DNA from 4 places in the Pseudomonas sp. CFBP 5748 genome. Region 1 is predicted to be linked to each of the others. Evidence: predicted binding sites of a transcription regulator. Region 1 holds the regulator's gene; each other region holds the start of a gene.

Region 1 (3,337 bases):
AGCGCTTCGAGCACCACGTCCATCAGTTCCGAATCAACGCGGCGTTCACCCTTGCGCAGGATGTCGAACACGTTTTCGGCAATGTGGCAGCACTCCACCAACTCATTGAGCTGGAGGAAGCCGGCGCCTCCTTTTACAGTGTGGAAACCGCGAAAAATTGCATTGAGCAAGTCCGCATCATCTGGTCGGCTTTCCAGCTCGACCAGCTGTTCAGACAGTTGCTCTAGAATCTCGCCGGCCTCAACCAGGAAATCCTGAAGGATCTCTTCATCGGCGCCGAAGCTCATTAATGGCTGCTCCTAAAACAGGGCTAAAACTCAGAATCCAAGGCTGGACAGCAAATCGTCCACATCGTCCTGACCGGACATAACGTCTTCTCTTTTATCGGCATGAATCTGCGGACCTTCACCCTGCGAGAGATGTTTTTGTGGATCTTTTTCAGCAAGTATCGCTTCACGGTCGTGTTCGATGCCTGCAAAGCGGTCGACCTGGCTGGCCATCAACACCAGTTTGAGCAGATTGCTTTCAACTTCGGTGACCAATTGGGTCACGCGCTTGATCACTTGGCCGGTCAAGTCCTGATAGTCCTGAGCCAGCAGAATGTCGTTGAGGTTGCTTGCCACGGCGCGGGTCTCGGTGCCGCTGCGCGTCAGGAAACCGTCGACCCGGCGGGCCAGCTCCCGAAACTCTTCAGCGCCGACTTCGCGACGCATGAACCGGCCCCAATCGGTGCTCAAGGCCTGGGCTTCTTCGCTCAGGCCATTGACCAGCGGCGTTGCGCTCTCCACCAAGTCCATGGTGCGGTTGGCTGCGGCCTCGGTCAGCTTGACCACATAACCCAGACGCTCGGTAGCGTCGGTGATCTGCGAGACTTCCTCGGCCTGCGGCATGTGCGGGTCGATCTGGAAATTGACAATTGCGCTGTGCAATTCACGCGTGAGCTTGCCCACTTCCTGATACAGACCTCGGTCACGGGTCTGGTTGAGCTCATGGATCATTTGAACCGCATCGCCAAAGCGGCCTTTTTCAAGGCTGTCGACCAGTTCGCGGGCATGTTTTTTCAGGGTCGATTCGAAGTCGCCCATTGAAGATTCGTTGTCCATAGCTCCCCCGTGGCGCCGTTAACCGATGCGTTCGAAGATTTTTTCGATCTTCTCTTTCAACGCCTGGGCCGTGAAGGGTTTGACCACATAGCCGTTCACACCGGCTTGGGCCGCTTCGATGATCTGCTCGCGCTTGGCTTCGGCAGTCACCATCAGCACCGGAAGGTGCTTGAGTTTTTCGTCGGCGCGTACATGGCGCAGCAAGTCGATACCGGTCATGCCGGGCATGTTCCAGTCAGTCACCAGAAAGTCGATGCTCCCGCTGTTGAGGACCGGAATGGCAGTAGTGCCATCGTCAGCCTCGACCGTGTTGGTGAACCCAAGGTCACGCAACAGGTTTTTTATGATCCGCCGCATCGTTGAGAAGTCATCAACGATGAGGATTTTCATGTTCTTGTCCAATTCGACCTCCAAGCAGTCTTAAACGCGCCCAGCACCTGAACGCGCCATTTCAATCAATCCGGCACAACACTCGACAACGGCCTGGAGCACCACGGTTGGAGACTGGCGCAGCGCATGCCAGACCAGCTCGTTCGCAATGCTCCCACACAGCTGTCAGCGCGCTCGCCACTCCCCCAAACGCCCCCGCAAACGGGCCGCGCACTGGCTGTGTAACTGGCTGACCCGCGATTCGCTGACCCCCAGGACCTCACCGATTTCCTTGAGGTTCAGCTCTTCGTCGTAGTACAGCGCCAAGACCAGTCGCTCACGCTCCGGCAAATTGGCAATCGCATCCGCCAGCGCGCTCTGGAAACGCTCATCTTCCAGGTCACGCGATGGCTCCATGTGAGCACTCGCGCCGTCCTCGTGCAGCCCTTCGTGTTCGCCGTCCTGCAGCAGGTCGTCGAAACTGAACAGGCGGCTGCCCAAGGTGTCGTTCAAAATCCCGTAATAATCATCGAGACTCAATTGGAGTTCGGCCGCAACCTCGTGATCTTTAGCGTCTCGCCCGGTTTTAGCTTCAATAGCGCGGATCGCGTCACTGACCATGCGGGTGTTGCGATGCACCGAACGCGGTGCCCAATCGCCCTTGCGGACCTCATCGAGCATCGCCCCACGAATGCGAATACCGGCATACGTTTCGAAACTGGCGCCTTTGCTCGCGTCGTATTTGTTCGACACTTCGAGCAGGCCGATCATGCCTGCCTGGATCAAGTCCTCAACCTGGACACTGGCCGGCAACCGCGCCAGCAAGTGGTAGGCGATACGCTTGACCAGTGGCGCGTAACGCTCGATCAGTTCGTATTGGGCGTCCCGTGCCGATTTTTTATAGAGATGGTTGTAACCGCTGGCTGTCATAGCACGGGCCCTGCTGTTTGTTGCACGAGACGCTCGACGAAAAACTCCAGGTGCCCGCGAGGGTTGGCCGGCAGTGGCCAGGTATCAACCTTCTGGGCGATAGCCTTGAACGCCAGCGCACATTTGGAACGGGGAAAGGCTTCATAAACCGCACGTTGCTTCTGGACAGCCTTGCGTACGCTTTCGTCGTAGGGCACAGCGCCGACGTATTGTAGGGCGACGTCCAGGAAACGATCCGTGACCTTTGTCAACTTGGCGAACAGGTTGCGACCTTCCTGCGGGCTCTGGGCCATGTTGGCCAGGACACGGAAGCGGTTCATGCCGTAGTCACGGTTCAATAACTTGATCAGGGCATAGGCGTCGGTGATGGACGTGGGTTCGTCGCAGACCACCAGGAGCACTTCCTGGGCAGCGCGGACGAAACTGACCACCGAGTCACCGATACCGGCAGCGGTGTCGATCACCAGCACATCGAGGTTATCACCGATGTCGCTGAAGGCCTGGATCAGGCCCGCGTGCTGGGCCGGGGTCAGGTGAACCATGCTCTGGGTGCCGGAGGCAGCCGGCACGATACGAATCCCGCCGGGCCCCTGCAGCAGCACGTCGCGCAGTTCGCAGCGGCCTTCAATCACGTCCGCCAGCGTGCGTTTGGGCGTGAGCCCCAACAGCACATCGACGTTCGCCAGGCCCAGGTCGGCGTCCAGCAGCATGACCCGTCGGCCAAGCTCTGCCAGAGCCAGGGACAAGTTCACTGACACGTTAGTCTTCCCGACGCCACCTTTGCCGCCGGTCACCGCGATCACCTGTACGGGATGCATGCTGCCCATGTTCGTTCTTTACCTTGTCTTACTTAGACGGAGGCCACATTACTGGCTGCGCGTTCCCATTCGGAACAATGCATGGCAGACCATCGATGTAGGTACAAAAAATATTCA
Region 2 (3,337 bases), on a different contig from region 1:
TCAACATCGCCGGCGCCCTGACGGATGGCCACCAAGGTACCCACCGCCGCGATCACACCGATGCAGAAAATCGACACGAACGAGTAAGTGGCTGCCCCGAGCCCGCCGCCGGCCAGGGCCTCGGGGCTCAGGCGCGCCATCATCACGGTGTCAGTGAGCACCATCAGCATGTGCGCCAACTGCGAGGCAATCAACGGCCCCGCCAGCCGCAGGATGGCCCAGAGTTCAGTACGCACCGGATGCCGCATGATCATCACTCTCCATGTTCAAACAAGGCTGTAAAGCGGTGATTCTCGGCGCTTGTGGCGGTTTGCACAAAAGGATAAAAAAGATCGCTGGCATGATTAAAACTCATGCTGAAAGACTTTCTGGTAGGGTTTCGCCAAACGCTATAGGAGTTTTCCTGATGTCTCGTCGTCTCCCTCCTCTTTATGCGCTGCGGGCATTCGAAGCGGCGGCGCGATACAGCTCGTTTACCCGGGCGGCTGAAGAACTGTCGATTACCCAAAGTGCGGTCAGCCGGCATATTCGTACCCTTGAAGAGCACTTTGCCTGTCGGTTGTTTCAGCGCAGTGGTCGCAACCTTCAGTTGACCGAGGCGGCGCGGTTGCTGCTGCCGGGGGTGCGGGAAGGTTTCATGGCGCTGGAGCGGGCCTGTCATACCTTGCACGGTGAAGATGGCATCCTGCGGATGAAAGCGCCGTCGACCCTGACCATGCGCTGGCTGCTGGCACGCTTGAGTCGGTTCCGACATCTGCAGCCCGGCAACGAGGTGCAACTGACCAGCGCCTGGATGGACGTCGACTCGGTTGACTTCAACACAGAACCCTTCGATTGCGCGGTATTGCTGGGCAATGGGCATTTTCCCGCAGACTGGGAGGCCAGCCTGCTATTCCCCGAGGAGTTGATCCCGGTGGGCGCGCCGAACCTGTTGAACGACCAGCCCTGGGATGTGGCGCGCTTGGCCAGCGCCGAACTGCTGCACCCCACGCCGGACCGCCGTGACTGGCGCAACTGGCTTCAGCGCATGGGCCTGTCCGACAAGGTCTCGCTCAAGGGCGGGCAGGTGTTCGATACGCTTGAGCTGGGCATGATCGCGGCGGCCCGTGGTTACGGTGTATCCATGGGCGATTTGTTGATGGTGGCCGAAGACGTCGCCCAGGGGCGCTTGAGCCTGCCGTGGCCGACCGCGGTTGCCAGCGGCGAGCACTATTACCTCGTCTGGCCGAAAACCCGCCCCGGAGGTGAACGCTTGCGTCGACTCAGCGATTTTCTCCAGAGCGAAGTGAAGGCCATGCAATTACCTGTTGTAGAGCGTCTTGGGTGAAGTGTTGCAGTGCTGGTGATGGCTATTTGGCATTAATCCTTCCATGGCGCTCAAGTATTCGATTTCGCCGCCGAAGGTGTTGAGGTAGTACTTTCGTATTAGAAAGTACTCCCTACACATCACCCGAATAAATTGCCGAGTGCGCGACGTGATCAGGACGATCCGGTCTCTCGGCCAGGAGCTGTCATGTCTCAACCCCGTGCCCGGATCGCCTCACAGCTAGGCCTTGCCCTTGCTGTGATACTGGCGGTCGTGATCTCCGGCAGTACCCTCTTTGCCCTGCGTTCGCTGGACACTGCCAACCTTGCCACCCGTGAAGAACACCTGGCCAGTGAAGCGCGTCTGATGGCCGACCAGCTCAACACCTTCCACGATACTTTGCGTGAAAGCACCCAGCGGTTGAGCGGTCTGTTCGAAAAGCGTTTCAGCGCTGGCCTGAGCGTGCACCCGGATCAGCCGGTTACGGTGGCGGGTGTCCAGACGCCGAGCCTGAACCTGGGCAGCGAAGTGCTGAACAACAACTTCAAGGAAGTTGACGAGTTCAAGCAAACGACCGCCGGAGTGGCTACGGTATTCGTGCGCAGCGGTGATGACTTCATCCGAATCAGTACTTCGTTGAGCAAGCAGGACGGTACGCGTGCCATCGGTACCATGCTCGACCGGGCCGGCCCGGCTTATGCCCCGGTGATGAGTGGGCAGAGCTATATCGGTCGCGCGTTGCTTTTTGGACGTTTCTACATGTCGCAGTACACACCCGTACGCGACAGCAGCGGTAAGGTCATTGCCGTGTTGTATGTAGGATTTGATTACACCGATGCACAGAACGCGCAGTTCGAGAATCTCAAGCGCTTCCGTATCGGCCAGACCGGTTCGTTGGCCTTGCTGGACGAGCAAAACAAATGGCTGGTGCCGCCGGCAGGTGTGCAAGCCTTGGATCAAGCGGCCACTACCATCGTCGGTCTGGTCAAAAAACCGGGTAAGGGTGCGTTCTGGAGTGATACCGCCGAAGATTTCTACAGCGTTGCCGTGCCATTCACAGGCGGGCCGTGGGCGGTAGTGGCAAGCATGCCGAAAGCTGAAATTCGCGCCGTGACCTGGAGCGTCGGAACGCAACTGGCCATTGGCAGTCTGTTGGCGATGTTGCTGGCGGTCGGCGCGGCAATGTGGCTGCTACGCAGCAAGCTGGCGCCGTTGGGGGATTTGGTGCGTCAGGCTGAAGCGTTGGGTGCCGGCGATCTGAGCGTGCGTCTGAATGTCTCGAGCCATGACGAAATCGGCCAACTGGCGCGCGCTTTCAACCAGATGAGCCAGGCCCTGTCGACCATGGTCGAGCACATCCGAAAAGCTTCGCAAGAGGTCAACAGCCGTGCACAGGCCCTGTCCGGGTTGTCCAACGGGGCCTATGAAGGGATGGAGCAGCAGTCCGGGGAAATCACCAGCATGGCCGGCGCGGTGGAAGAGTTCAGCGCTACCTCGCTGGACATCGCCGACAACATGGGCAACACCGAGCGCCTGGCCCAGGAAAACGCCCAGCAAACCCGGATCGGTCGTACGTCGATGGATGAAGCGTCGTCGTCCCTGGAGCAAATTGCCGGCGCGCTGAATAGCACGGCCACGGTCATCAACACCCTCGGCCAGCGCTCCCAGGAGATTGGCGGCATTGTCGGGGTGATTACCTCGATCGCCGAGCAGACCAACCTGCTGGCTTTGAATGCCGCCATCGAAGCTGCCCGTGCCGGTGAGCAGGGCCGTGGTTTCGCCGTGGTGGCTGACGAAGTTCGCAGCCTGGCTTCCCGTACTCGTCAGGCCACTGACGAAATTTCCGGCATGATCAACAGCATCCAGCAGGAAACCGGCAACGCCATCAGCACCATGGAGCAGGGCAAGCTGTTGATGCAGGAAGGTCTGTCGCGCAACGCCAACGTAGCCTCGGCTCTGGCGCGCATCGACGAGCAGAGCCGCTCCGCTGGCCAACAGTTCGCTGCCATTACCACTGCCACCCAGGAACAA
Region 3 (3,337 bases), on a different contig from region 1:
ACATCCAACATCACTGCAAACTGACCCTCCGCCTCGCTCCCACAGGGGATTTGTGGTGAGGTCGATTGCTGTGAAGCCTGGCAGTGCCTCGCCTATACCTTGAACCGCGCCACCGTCTCATGCAGCGAACCGGCCATCTGCGCCAGGTCCTGGCCGGCGGTGTCGGTGTGGCGGGCGCCCAGCAGCACCTGTTCGGACAGGTTGCGAATACCCACCAGGTTGCGGTCCACCTCTCGGGCCACCAGGGCCTGCTGTTCCGTGGCGCTGGCGATCATCAGGTTGCGCTCGTTGATCTGCGAGATCGAATGGGCGATTTCATCCAGGGCATCGCCGGAGCGCTGGGCCACTAGCAGGGTGGCCTGCACCAGTTCACTGTTGTTTTGCATGGAGGTCACCGCGTGGCCGCTGTCCAGGCGGATATTGCCGATCATGTCCTCGATCTCCCGGGTCGAAACCTGGGTCCGATGGGCCAGTGCGCGGACTTCATCGGCGACCACCGCAAAACCACGCCCGGCATCACCCGCGCGAGCCGCTTCGATGGCGGCGTTCAGGGCCAGCAGGTTGGTTTGTTCAGCGATGCTGCGAATCACATCCAACACCGAACTGATGTCCTGCACCCGTCCGGCCAATTGCTGGATTCGCCCGGAGCTGTCCGTCACACCGTCCGCCAGCGCAGTAATGGAAGCGACCGTCTCCTGAACCTGCTCACGGCCACGCTGGGCGGTTTGCTCGGACACCCGCGAGGCTTCGCTGGTGCTCACGGCATTGCGCGCCACTTCATCCACGGCGGCGGTCATCTGGTTCACCGCCGCCGCAGCCTGTTCGATTTCCTGTCCTTGCAACTGCAAGGTGCTGTTGGTCTGGCTGCTCACCGCGCTCAATTCTTCGGAGGAACTGGCCACCCGATCCACCGAGGCAGCAATGTGCCGGACCATGCTGTTGAGGCTCTGCTGCATGTCATGCATGTTGCTCATCACACTGTCGTTGGCGCCGACACCCACCGGTACCCGGATCGTCAGGTCGCCCTGGGCGATAAGGTTCAGCACCCGCGCCGCGTCATTGGGCTCACCCCCCAGTGGACGGGTCACGCTGCGGGTCACCAGTATCGCGACAAGGCTCACCAGGGCCAGGCAAGCCAGCACCAGCGCGAGCATGTTGCGCCGCGCATCGCTGTAACGCGCCTGGGCCGACTGTTCACGTTCGACAAAGACCTTGCCCTGCATCGCCATCAGCACATCCAGGCTTTTGTACACCTCAAGCTCTGCCGGCATCACGCCTTGCTTGAGCTGCGTCATCGCCTCGTCCGTAGCGCCTTGGCGGATCAACGCCTGCACCTGGACGAACGCTGCCACATAAGCCTCGCGGCGCTTCTTCAGCTCGGCATAGGCGGCCTTGCCTTCGGGTTGATCGAACAACGGCTCCAGCGTGGCAAAGGCCTGGGTAATGCGTTGCCGGGTGGTGTCGATCGATTGCTGGACTTGCGCATTGTTCTTGTCGATCAACAGGTCCCGGGTGTTCCTGGCGTTATCGCGCACGCCCGTGGCGATCACCATGATCGGATCGATCTTCGGCCAATCCTGCCTGACGATCTGCTCGGCCTGGTCGCGCAGCATCGCCAGGTCGCTCAAGGCGTACAGCGCCAAGGCGATCAAGGCCAGTGGGGCGATGGCAAAGCCGATCACGATACGTTGGGCAGTGGTGAGTCTGGTCATATCAAATGCTCCCTGTTCAATTACCTGCCGACTGGCAGCGCATTTGAAAACCTTAAAAAAGTGTGGCCCGGTCATCCCGGGCCGCTGTCGGTCGTTCATCCCTGCGTTCGGTCAACTGCGTAAGACGAACGAGGGGAACAACTCGCGCAGGGCGGCCCACAACTCAGGTTGCAAGGCTTGTGCCGAGACGCTGGAAAGATGGGGGTCGAGCATCCGCGCAGTGCGCACCAATTGCACGGCGAACCGGCTGACGCCGCGCTCGCTCAAACGGCGGGCCAGGGTCAACAACCGTTCGGGGTCGAACAGGTGCCAATGCACGGTGGTACGGCATTCATACTCCACGCCGCTGGCCAGCAGATGGTCGAGGCTGCGCCAGTTGGCGGCACCACTGCCTTCGACCCGGGTCACGTCCAGGGCATCTTCGGGCAACGCCTTGATGTCGAAGCCCACCCAGTCGGCCAGACCGACCACTTTGGCGAAGGCCGCCGGCTTGATTCCGGCGCTGTGCAGGCCGACGCGAAACCCCATCTGCCGGACCTCCTCCATGGCCGAGGCCAGGCCGTCCTGCAAGGTCGGCTCGCCGCCGCTGAACACCACGGCATCGAGCAGGTCCTGGCGGCGTTGCAGGAACGCCAAGACCCGACACCAATCCACCTCCTCGCTGCCGCGCGGCGGGATCAATTGCGGGTTATGGCAGTAACGACAACGCCAGGCGCAACCCTGGCAAAACAGTACGCAAGCCAGTTGGCCCGGATAATCGAGGGTGGTCAGGGGCACCATGCCCCCGACCCGTAGCACTCGACTCATGGACGCCCGGCCGCGCTTTCAGTGAAGTGCAGCCGTTCGCGATGCTCGGACTGCTTGCCCGGGTTGAAGGCCGCCACCGGGCGGTGGTAACCCATCACGCGGGTCCAGACTTCGCAACGTTGACGCTGTGCCTGCGGAAGAGATTGTGATGCGTTCATGGGAGAAGCTCCTTGCGGTCGATGGATCGGATCAGTGAACGCTGCCTGCCAACTGCTGTTGCAGCAGCAAGGCTTCGTCGCATTTGGGGCAGAACTCGTGTTCGCCGGCCAGGTAACCGTGCACCGGGCAGATGGAAAAGGTCGGCGTGATGGTCAGGTACGGCAGGCGGAAACGTCCCAGGGCCTTGCGCACCAGTTGCTTGCAGGCCTGAGTGGAGGAAATCTGCTCGGCCATGTACAGATGCAGCACGGTGCCGCCGGTGTACTTGCATTGCAGTTCGTCTTGCAGCTCCAGGGCTTCGAACGGATCGTCGGTGAAGCCCACCGGCAGTTGCGACGAGTTGGTGTAGTACGGGGCGACCGGGCTGCCGGCCTGCAAGATGTCGGGGTAGCGCTTGAGGTCTTCCTTGGCGAAGCGGTAGGTGGTGCCTTCGGCGGGCGTGGCTTCCAGGTTGTAGAGGTGGCCGGTTTCTTCCTGGAAACGCAGCAGCGTGGCCCGCACGTGATCCAGCAGTTTCAGCGCGAACGCCCGACCCTGCTCGGTGTGCAGGCCTTGCTGGTCGTCGGTGAAGTTGCGCAGCATTTCATGCAAGCCGTTCACGCCGATGGTGGAGAAGTGATTGCGCAAGGTGCCCAGGTAGCGCTTGGTGTAGGGGTACA
Region 4 (3,337 bases), on a different contig from region 1:
CATCGGCAGGACCGACCTCGGCATAAGCCACGTCCAGCAGGCCCGCCTTGACGTGCTTCAACGGGCCGAACGAGGTGTGACTGCCTGGCGTGATGGAGGCGATGGTGCTGGCAGGTACATCCGCGGCGCTCGCCTGTGATGAGGCAAAGCCCAAGGCGCCCAGTTGCATCATGGTGAACATCAGAATGGAGGGCGCGAGCAGACGACGTGGGCGCGGTGCGGATGCCGGGTTCAACAGAGTCTTGTCCATGGTGGATCTCCTTGCGAGCGGTGGGTGAGCCCGTGAGACTGCTTGTGCCGTCTCGATGGGTTCATTTGACGCTGGCGAGGTATCCCGGATGTGTCATCGGTGGCCTTAAAAGAAACAGTCCGTATCTGTACGAGACGTAGATACACGGAGATACATTTGGATGGCGTGGCAAGCCTGTGACATCAATGTTGCCGCACCTACCGCAATCGCGAGCAAGCCCGCTCCCACAGGATTGGTGGTGGTCCTAGGATTCGTGAACGCCGCAAACCCAATGTGGGAGCGAGCCTGCTCGTGATGCCGGTTCAGGCCACCCCACCCTTCCCATGAAACGCCTGCCCCAAGAGCGCCAGCCGTTGCGCCATCGGCGGCAGGCTTTGGCTGCTGCGGGTCAGGATGCCGATGTTGTCCGCGTTGCGCTCAGCCACAGCCTGGACGGTTTGCAACCGCTCATTGATGCCCAGCGATGCCTTGGACTGTTCCTGGGTGGTGCTGGCGATCAGGTCGTTGAAGTGGTTGATCACCGCGATGTCTTCCACCACGGCGTGCAGCAGTTGTGAGGCCAGTTGGCTGGCGGTTACGCAGCGCTCCACTCCGTCGCGACTGTCTTGCATGGCGACGGCGGCCTGGCGGCTGCCTTGTTGCAGCTTGGCGATGATGTGCTGGATTTGCGTGGTGGAAGCCGAGGTTTTTTGTGACAAGGTCCGGACTTCGTCGGCCACCACCGCGAAACCACGGCCCTGCTCACCGGCCCGGGCGGCCTCGATGGCGGCGTTGAGGGCCAGCAGGTTGGTTTGCTCGGCGATGCCGTTGATCACGTCCAGCACTTGGCCAATCTGTTGCGCCTGTTCGACCAGGACTTGTACGGTTTCGTTGGTCAGGTTGATGCGCCCGGCCAGTTCGACGATTTCTTCGCGGGTCTGGTCAACGGTGCTGCGCCCTCGGTTGACCTGCTCGTTGGCCTGTCCGGCGCGTTGCAGCGTCTGATCGACGTGGCCGGCGATGTTTTCCATGGCCTGGACCAGATGGCCGATCGCGCCGCTCATTTGCGCCACTTCGTCCAACTGGTGGCGGGCGCCGTTTTCCAGGGTCTGGCCCACCTGGGACAGATCCTGGCCGAGGTCCGAGAGGTTTCGGGTATCGCGCACCACGCCGTCCACCAGGTTGGTGACCTGTTGCAGAAAGTGGTCGAAACGCTCCCCCGAGGAGACTTTGCCCCCTTGGTTGCGCTGGGCACCGGCATCGCTGCTCAGCTTCGTGGCGGCGGCCAGTACTTTGTCGAGCACCTCCTGGTTGTCCGTGGCATCGGCCAGGCTCTGGTTCGCCAGGTAAATCAGGATCACACTTTCCACCACCACGTAGAACGCGTGAAGCAAGACCATGTTCCAGCCGCCGTGGGTACCCATGACGAACACCGGATAGCCCTGATGCTGAAGCCAGTGGAAACCCAGGTGGTGGACGGCGATGGTGGCGGCGGCCACGACAATCGGAAGCCAGTCCCGGTAGAACGTCAGCACCGCCAACAGCACGAAAATCCCGAAGTGGAACTCGATCACGCCGTGGGTCTGGTTGATGTGCAGCGCCGCCATGACCATCAGCGCCACGGCGATGACGCAGCGCATGACGCGGGTGCCGCCCAGGCCGCGATAAAGGACGGTGGTCAGCACGCAGGTCGTGCCTCCCACCAGCAACGCCTGGGTGAAGGTCGAATGCATGAACGCCAGGCACAGCGAATACAGCAGAGTAAGCCAAAGCAGCCCCAGCATGATGCGATCGGCTTTACGGTGGTGATCGTTAAAGCGCACGGGCGATGTCATGGATGGCTGTCCTTTTCGGATACTTGGGGGGTCCGTTACCAATGCCGGTTTCAGGCCTTATCGGCGTCTCGGAAGGGAACTGTAACTGATTATCATCAGTTAGTGGCACTACGCCACCAACCTTTTGTCAGCGACCTTTGCTTTATGATGTTGGCCATCTCAACTCCCGACCTGATGGAACCCCCATGACTTTCGATTTCGATACGGTGTTCGAGCGCCACGGTACCGGTAGCACCAAATGGAGCCGTTACCCGGCCGATGTGTTGCCGATGTGGGTGGCCGATATGGACTTCCCTGCCCCGTCTGTGATCATCGATGCGCTGCACAAGCGCCTCGAACATACGATGCTCGGCTACAGCGTTGCCCAGGACAACCTGCGGGCAGCTATCGTGGCGGACCTGTGGAACAAGTACGCGTGGCGCGTCGAGCCCCAGCAGATTGTGTTCCTGCCCGGCGTCGAACCGGGTTTCAACATGGCGCTGCACGCGCTCGTGGAGCCCCAGCAGAATGTCGTGGTGCAGGTGCCCAATTACCCGCCGCTGCGCAACGCCCCGGGTCACTGGGGCCTGAACAAGGTGGAACTGCCGTTCGACCCGGTAGATGGCGAGTTTCACACGCCGCTGGCCGCGTTGCGCGAGGCGTTGCAGGGTGGTGGCGCCCTATTGCTGAGCAATCCTCACAACCCGTTGGGCAAGGTGTTTGACCGGCAAGAACTCAAGGCCGTGGCAGACATTTGCCTGGAGCAGAATGCCTGGATCATCTCCGATGAAATCCATGCCGAGCTGTGTTTCGACGCCCGCGTGCACATCCCCACTGCGTCCCTCAGCGCGGAAATTGCCGAGCGCACCATCACCCTGATGTCCGCCAGCAAGGCCTACAACATCGCCGGGTTGAAAACCTCGTTTGCCATCATCCAGAACGCCAAGGTCCGCGAGCGGGTCAACAGCGCCCGGGCCGGCATGGTCGACAGCGTCAATGCCCTGGGCCTTGAAGCCACCCGCGCCGCCTACAGCGAAGCAGGTCCGTGGCTCGAACAACTCAAAGCGTACCTGCAAGCCAACCGTGATTACCTGGTTGAAGCAGTGAACACGCGTCTGCCGGGCGTGACCATGACGGTGCCCCAGGGCACTTACCTGGCCTGGCTGGATTGCTCGGCGTTGGGGTTGGACGACCCGCAGGGGTTCTTCCTGAAAGAAGCCAAGGTAGGCCTGAGCGCCGGGCTGGATTTTGGCGACGATGCCGGGCAGTTCGTGCGCCTGAACTTCGGTTGCCC

The links. The regulator FliA, encoded in region 1, starts transcription of late flagellar genes. The targets are predictions, from matches to a motif close to CTAAAGTTTNNNNNNNNNNNGCCGNTAA.
Region 2: ACWNZ1_RS11050 (methyl-accepting chemotaxis protein) is a predicted target of FliA. The motif match lies at 1,377-1,404, and genes of this name have one in related genera.
Region 3: ACWNZ1_RS05395 (methyl-accepting chemotaxis protein) is a predicted target of FliA. The motif match lies at 1,733-1,760, and genes of this name have one in related genera.
Region 4: ACWNZ1_RS08840 (methyl-accepting chemotaxis protein) is a predicted target of FliA. The motif match lies at 2,122-2,149, and genes of this name have one in related genera.

What each region holds. Positions count from the first base shown of each region.
Region 1 covers NZ_JBSPTN010000001.1:248,265-251,601, reverse strand. The annotation lists gene ACWNZ1_RS01215 (chemotaxis protein CheA) at 1-287, opposite strand, end outside; gene ACWNZ1_RS01210 (protein phosphatase CheZ) at 318-1,103, opposite strand; gene ACWNZ1_RS01205 (chemotaxis response regulator CheY) at 1,122-1,493, opposite strand; gene fliA (RNA polymerase sigma factor FliA) at 1,659-2,402, opposite strand; gene fleN (flagellar synthesis regulator FleN) at 2,399-3,229, opposite strand.
Region 2 covers NZ_JBSPTN010000004.1:215,103-218,439, reverse strand. The annotation lists gene ACWNZ1_RS11060 (NorM family multidrug efflux MATE transporter) at 1-254, opposite strand, end outside; gene ACWNZ1_RS11055 (LysR substrate-binding domain-containing protein) at 407-1,327, shown strand; gene ACWNZ1_RS11050 (methyl-accepting chemotaxis protein) at 1,514-3,337, shown strand, end outside.
Region 3 covers NZ_JBSPTN010000002.1:163,253-166,589, forward strand. The annotation lists gene ACWNZ1_RS05395 (methyl-accepting chemotaxis protein) at 93-1,712, opposite strand; gene ACWNZ1_RS05400 (anaerobic ribonucleoside-triphosphate reductase activating protein) at 1,824-2,519, opposite strand; gene nrdD (anaerobic ribonucleoside-triphosphate reductase) at 2,516-2,677, opposite strand; gene ACWNZ1_RS05410 (ribonucleoside triphosphate reductase) at 2,709-3,337, opposite strand, start outside.
Region 4 covers NZ_JBSPTN010000003.1:291,759-295,095, forward strand. The annotation lists gene ACWNZ1_RS08835 (alpha/beta fold hydrolase) at 1-250, opposite strand, end outside; gene ACWNZ1_RS08840 (methyl-accepting chemotaxis protein) at 553-2,064, opposite strand; gene ACWNZ1_RS08845 (MalY/PatB family protein) at 2,250-3,337, shown strand, end outside.